3 regions of the Idiomarina sp. Sol25 genome follow, and region 1 is predicted to be linked to each of the others. Evidence: predicted binding sites of a transcription regulator. Region 1 holds the regulator's gene; each other region holds the start of a gene.

Evidence for each region. Region 1 encodes sigma-54, which starts transcription at its own class of promoters, with help from an activator protein. Its sites were predicted from a motif close to GTTGGCACGNNNNTNGNNT; they were not measured.
Region 2: the regulator sigma-54 is predicted to act here: its motif matches at 1,260-1,278, upstream of fliE (flagellar hook-basal body complex protein FliE).
Region 3: the regulator sigma-54 is predicted to act here: its motif matches at 1,057-1,075, upstream of Q5L94_RS11130 (flagellar basal body rod protein FlgF).

The regions. Positions count from the first base shown of each region.
Region 1 covers NZ_JAUPEW010000004.1:45,261-47,533, reverse strand. The annotation lists gene lptB (LPS export ABC transporter ATP-binding protein) at 1-387, shown strand, start outside; gene Q5L94_RS07510 (RNA polymerase factor sigma-54) at 409-1,869, shown strand; gene hpf (ribosome hibernation promoting factor) at 1,897-2,184, shown strand; gene ptsN (PTS IIA-like nitrogen regulatory protein PtsN) at 2,188-2,273, shown strand, end outside.
Region 2 covers NZ_JAUPEW010000006.1:20,455-22,727, reverse strand. The annotation lists gene Q5L94_RS09695 (sigma-54 dependent transcriptional regulator) at 1-1,178, shown strand, start outside; gene fliE (flagellar hook-basal body complex protein FliE) at 1,326-1,658, shown strand; gene fliF (flagellar basal-body MS-ring/collar protein FliF) at 1,706-2,273, shown strand, end outside.
Region 3 covers NZ_JAUPEW010000008.1:23,863-26,135, reverse strand. The annotation lists gene flgG (flagellar basal-body rod protein FlgG) at 1-251, opposite strand, end outside; gene Q5L94_RS11130 (flagellar basal body rod protein FlgF) at 273-1,016, opposite strand; gene flgE (flagellar hook protein FlgE) at 1,127-2,273, opposite strand, start outside.

The DNA.
Region 1 (2,273 bases):
CGTGAAGAGCAACTTGATGCTTTGCTCGAAGAGTTTCATATTGGGCACATAGCAAACAGTCAGGGCATGAGCCTGTCAGGTGGTGAACGCCGTCGGGTCGAAATTGCCCGTGCCCTGGCAGCGGAACCTACGTTTATTTTGCTGGATGAGCCTTTTGCCGGGGTGGATCCCATTTCGGTTATTGATATTAAAAAGATTGTTGAACATTTGAAACAACGTGGTATTGGTGTACTGATTACTGACCACAATGTTCGCGAAACATTGTCTGTTTGTGAACACGCTTATATTGTCAGTCATGGCGAGCTTATTGCCAGCGGCGATGCAGAAAGTATATTATCGAATCAACAGGTTAGAGACGTTTACCTCGGTGAGCAGTTCACCCTATAACGTGATACCGGGACAGTCATTATGAAGCAAAGTCTGCAGCTAAAAATTGGTCAGCAGCTGACCATGACGCCACAACTCCAACAGGCTATCCGCCTGCTGCAGCTTTCCTCGCTCGATCTTCAGTCAGAAATTCAGGATGCGTTAGACAGTAATCCATTGCTGGAGGTTGAAGGTGAAACTAGTAACGACGCCGACCAGTCTGAAACCCGCAACATTGAGGAAAGGGACGACAGTCAGCGGGAAACATCCGACGTTATAAAAACTCAGGAGATGCCTGACGAACTGCCGGTCGACAGCAGTTGGGACGACACCTACTCCAGTCATACCCCTGCCAACGGCGCAGCCTCTTCGGGGAAATCCTTTGACGGCGATTTTGAAGTCTACCAGGGCTCTACCAGCGAATCTCTGCAGGATCACCTACTCTGGCAGATGCAACTTTCTCATTTCTCAGAAGAAGACACCGCCATAGCGGAAGCCATTATCGAGGCCATAGACGACAACGGCTACCTAATGGTCGATGTTGATGAAATTATTGAAGCCGTGCGTCTGCCCGAAGTAGAAGCAGAAGAAGTTTGCATGGTGCTAAAGCGTATTCAGCATTTTGATCCAATTGGTGTCGGCGCTCGCAGTGTCAGTGAGTGCCTTGCCATTCAATTGCGGCAACTGAGCGACGACACTGAATACAAGCAGGTTGCTTTATGCTTAGTGACTGAACATATGGACTTACTCGGCAGTCGCGATTTTCGCACTATTCAGCGTAAACTGAAGTTATCGGAAGACGATTTACGCCAGACTATGCGATTAATTCAACAATTGCATCCGCATCCGGGCGAGCAAGTTGCACAGCAACCTGTTGAATATGTTATTCCTGACGTGGCCGTTACTAAAAAAAATGGTCGCTGGATGGTCGAATTAAACCCCGACAGCGTACCTAAATTAAAAGTGAACGAAGAATACGCCGCCTTAAGTAAAGCGGCAAAGTCAGTAGCCGACAGCCAGTACATAAAGAACCATACGCAAGAAGCTCGCTGGTTCATAAAAAGCCTGGAGAGCAGGAATGATACGCTGCTGAAGGTGGCTAATTGCATAGTACAGCGCCAGCAAGGCTTTTTTGAGCATGGTGAAGAGGCTATGAAGCCTATGGTACTGAACGATGTTGCTGAAACTGTCGATATGCATGAAAGTACGATTTCACGCGTAACGACACAAAAATACTTACACTGCCCAAGTGGTGTATTTGAGTTGAAATATTTTTTCTCAAGCCATGTCAGTACAGAGGGCGGTGGTGAGTGTTCAAGCACGGCAATACGTGCTTTAATTAAGAAGATGGTCGCTGCTGAAAATCGCAGTAAACCATTAAGCGACAGTAAGATTGCTGAACTGATAGCCGAACAGGGTATCCAAGTAGCAAGAAGGACAATTGCGAAGTATCGGGAATCGTTGAACATTCCATCATCGAGCCAACGCAAAAGTCTTTTATAACTTTGTTAACTGCAGAAGGAAGACGTTATGCAAATTAATTTGACCGGTCATCACATCGATATTACCGAAGCTCTGCGTGACTACGTGGACACAAAATTTGCCAAGCTGGAAAGACATTTTGACCATATAACGAATGTTCACGTCATCCTAAACGTTGAAAAAACGATTCAAAAAGCGGAAGCTACGCTGCACGTGAATGGCGGTGAGCTTTTCGCCGATTCAAAGCACGAAGATATGTACGCGGCCATCGACGGTTTAATTAATAAACTGGACCGTCAGGTGATTAAACACAAAGAGAAAATGAAACAACATTAATCCATGCAACTGAGTGAATTGTTAAGCGCCGACTGCACCAAGTGTGCAGTCGAGGGCGCAAGTAAAAAAAGACTACTTGAAACCATTAG
Region 2 (2,273 bases), on a different contig from region 1:
GCTTACAGTTATTGCGCAGCATGAATAATCAGCAATACGACATTCCGGTTATTATGATGACGGCCTTTGCAAAGGTGGATGACGCAGTCGTTGCTATGCGTGAAGGCGCTGTCGATTATCTGACGAAGCCGTTTTCAATTGAAAAGCTACAAACACTGGTGCAGCGTTATTTGCCCGATGGTGCAATTAACGATATTGAGCCGGTAGCAGAAGAAGATTCCAGCCAGGCCGTGCTGGCTATGGCACGAAAAGTTGCGGTTAGTGAAGCGAGCGTTATGGTCACCGGGCCTAGTGGTACCGGTAAAGAAGTGCTGGCGCGTTATATTCACCAGCATTCGGATCGCTCAGACGGGCCCTTTATTGCTATTAACTGCGCAGCCATACCCGAGAACATGCTGGAATCGATGTTATTTGGTTATGAGAAAGGTGCCTTTACGGGCGCTAATCAGTCTTCGCCCGGTAAATTTGAACTGGCTCAGGGCGGTACTTTGCTGCTCGATGAAGTGACTGAAATGGCTATGCACTTGCAGGCTAAGCTGTTACGAGTCATTCAGGAGCGCCAGGTTGAGCGTCTGGGGTCACGTAAAACCATACAGTTGGATGTCCGGTTAATAGCTACCTCTAACCGAGATTTACAACAGGCGGTGCGCGAAGGGCTATTACGCGAAGATTTAATGTATCGGCTGAACGTGTTTCCTCTGCATTGGAAGTCTCTACGTGAACGACCTGCGGATATCGTTCCTCTGGCAGAAAATTTATTGCAGCGACATAAACAACGTTCCGGTATTAAAACGCCCGTCAATTTCTCCGCCGCAGCAGTTCAACAGTTAAAGCGCTATTCCTGGCCGGGCAACGTTCGGGAGCTGGAAAATGTAGTGCAAAGAGCTCTGGTGTTGCATCGCGATGGGGAAATTCAGCCACAGGACCTTATGCTGGAACTAAATGACGCGGTGGAAACCGTTAGTGTGTTTCCGGAGCAGGTGGAGACGCCTGACGATAAGTCGGAAAACCTCGATGAGTCACTTTTCCATCAGGAATACCAAATTATCAAAGAGGCGCTGCAACGGCATCAGGGGAAACGCCAACCTGTTGCCGATGAGCTTGGGATTAGTCCTCGCACGTTGCGCTACAAGCTTGCGAAAATTCGGGAACAGGGGCTGACTCTGACCGGCTCATAATACGGTCTTGAAATACCTTGTCCATTACCATTAGCCCTGTTTCTCAGGGCTTTTCTTTGTACCTCACCGCCGCGATCAAAAGTTGGCACTCTGTTTGCATAACTAACCTTAAATAAAGTCAGTGATGAATTTTTGACGGGGTTAATTATGAAAGTGGAAGCAAACGCACTTTATCAACAGTTACAGTCTATGGCCACGCAGGCTTCCCAGCGTGATCAGCCTACGAATGTGAACGCCCTGCAAGGCAATACCTCTCAGGCTGATTTTTCCAATATGCTGAAAAACGCAATGGATAATGTTAACGAACTGCAGCAAACCTCAGGTGATTTAAAAACCCGCATGGAACTCGGTGACCCAAATGTCACGCTGGAGCAAACCATGATTGCCAGTCAAAAGTCGAGCATAGCGTTTGAGGCAACGGTTCAGGTGCGCAACAAAGTCGTTGATGCGTACAAAGAAATAATGTCAATGCCGGTTTAACCGCTGCATCACTGGAGATATAAGTCGTGGCTGAATCAACGGATCTAATGGTACAAGATACTGACTTACCTGATAACAACAGTTCAGGTAACGATGACGGCAGTGAGAAGACCAGCATCATGACGATGTTAAGCAACTTTGACATGCTGCGTCAGGTGATTGTGGTCTTGGCTTTGGCTATTTGTGTGGCCATTGCAGTTTTTATAATGTTGTGGGCTCAGGAGCCAACCTACCGGCCTTTGGGTAAGTTAGAAACTCAGGAATTGATCAGCACCCTCGACTACATGGATGCAAACGGTATTGAATACCAGGTGGACGGCAATACGGTTTCGGTTCCGGAAGAAGATTACGAGTCAATTAAACTGCAGCTAACCCGTGCGGGTGTTGATTACGGTAATTCGACCAACAACGGTTCAGAAATATTAATGAGTGAACCAGGCTTTGGCGTTAGTCAGCGACTGGAGCGTGAGCGCCTGCTTCATTCTCGTGAAGTTCAATTAGCGCGCGCTATTGAAGAAATCAGAAAAGTCTCTGCTGCCAGAGTGTTACTTGCGGTACCCAAAGAAAATGTCTTTGCTCGTCGCGAAAAGCAACCTAAAGCCTCGGTCATGCTGA
Region 3 (2,273 bases), on a different contig from region 1:
CCCTGGGTATGCGCTTTTTGCGTAGCAACCACTTTTGTACCGGCGCCAAGCATCAAACCATTAGGTAACTCGGTGTCCTGTGCCGACTGACCGCCCGGCTGGTTAATGTTCTGGTAAAGCAAGTCCTCAAACACTGCCCGGCTCTTTTTAAAGCCAATGGTGCTGGAGTTCGCCAGGTTGTTGGAAATGACTGAAATATCGCGCTGCTGCGCATCCAGTCCGGTTTTACTTATCCATAATGCTGGGTTCATGGTCTTTCTCCTGGGCTAAGCTTAGCTCATTCTCATCAGCGACTCGGAACGCTGGGCGTTCTCATCGGCCGTTTTCATTAATTTGACGTTCATTTCGTACTGACGCTGCAGAGCAATCATGTGCGTCATTTCTTCGACACTGTTCACGTTACTGCCTTCCAAAGCGCCAATTTGCAGCTTTACGTTGGCATCGGCTAAGGCTTGCTGGTCATCTTTTAACTTAAACAGGCCATCGTTACCTTTTTCCATATTGCCGTTCGGCGGATTAACTAATTTAATGCGGTCAATCACTTCCATCGCGTTTGCCGGAGCGCCCATCGGGCGTATTGAGATATTCCCGTTTGCTCCTATTGCCAGGTTGTCTATGGGCATGGGAACAAATATGGGGCCGTTATTGCCGAGCACCGTCTGGCCTGTTGAGTTTTTTAACAAGCCATCAGTGCCCACTTCGAGGCTCCCGTTGCGGGTATAACGTTCATTGCCAGTGCCATCGTCGACCGCAATCCAGCCCTGATCTTTAATGGCAACATCCATGTTCCGGCCGGTTGTTTGTATTGCTCCACTGGCAAAGTTTTGCCCGGGGCTTTCCGTCATAGAAAAGACCCGAGTTGGTAAACCTTCGCCAAAGGCTTGCATGGCGCGCGCCTGTTGCAAGTCGCCTTTAAACGCCGTGGTATTGGCGTTCGCTAAGTTGTTGGCACGAACAGCGACAGCGTTCATGTTTTCTTTCGCGCCGCTCATCGCTACCCATAGCATCTTGTCCATAGCTGACCTCCAGCCAAAATTTTGTCATCTGGGTTAAGCAATGCAGATTTCGTGCCAAAAACAAAAAAGACGCCCAAAGGCGTCTTTTTTTAGTCAGTAACCCGAAATTATTATCGAATCTGAAGAATGGTCTGATTAATGGTGTTATTCACTTCAAGTGAACGCGAGTTCGCCTGGAAATTACGCTGGGCTGAAATTAAATCAACCAACTCTTTGGTCAGGTTAACGTTTGAGTTTTCCAGCGCTGACGCTTCGATTCCACCAAAGGTTCCAGTATTAGCTTCGCCTGACAGCGGCGATCCAGAGTCAATACTTTCACGCCACTTAGTACCGCCAATTTGAGTCAGGCCTTGCTCGTTAGCAAAACGAACAATGGCCACCTGCCCCAGATACTGGACATCACCATTTGAATAAGTTGCAGCAATAAGACCATCTTTACCAATATCAACATTCGTTAAGCGACCGACCGTACTGCCGTCCTGGTCTAGGTTAGTTACCTCAAAATCTGAAGCAAACTGAGTTGGCGTTGTTGTGCCACTTAGATCTTGGAAGTTAAATTGAAGAGTCTGGTCTTCCGCACCATTATCTAAGTAAGGATTACCATCATAGTCATCACCAGACAAATCAATGGTGCCAGGATCAAAAGTCACTTGCCCGGAATCCAATTCAGGTTCTCCGTTACCTAAGAAGTCAAGTCGGATACCTTTAGCGCCTTTAACTGATGTTGTCGTCGCTTCATCAGCCGCGTCAGCCGCCTGCAAATCTATTTCCTTGCCGTCAAAAGTGGCATACACCTCCCACTGACTTTCCTCGGAATCTCTCTTCACGTAATACGTTGATAGTGTATGCGACTCACCCAGAGAGTCATAAACAGTTGCTGAGGTAGAACTGTGATACGTGCTGGGAGTTTCCGGGTCAAATGGGTTAGCTGTGCCATCAATTTCTGAACGACGGGAATCCACGTTAAACGCAGTAAATACGTTATCGGTACTTTGCGGTGCACCGGCTACATCAGGAATACGAATGGGCTGCGTAGTTGCCAGAGCGACTGAGGAGTTAACGCCGCTGTTACGATCGACCTGATACCCCTGCAAATAATTGCCTTGGTTATCCACAATAAACTTGTCGTCGTTAAGCTTGAAGGCGCCTGAACGCGTATAAGTCATGTCACGAGAGCCAAGATCATCAGTTGTAGCAAAGAAGCCATTACCGCTAATGGCCATATCCAGCGAGTTGTCAGTGAAGTCCAGAGTACCC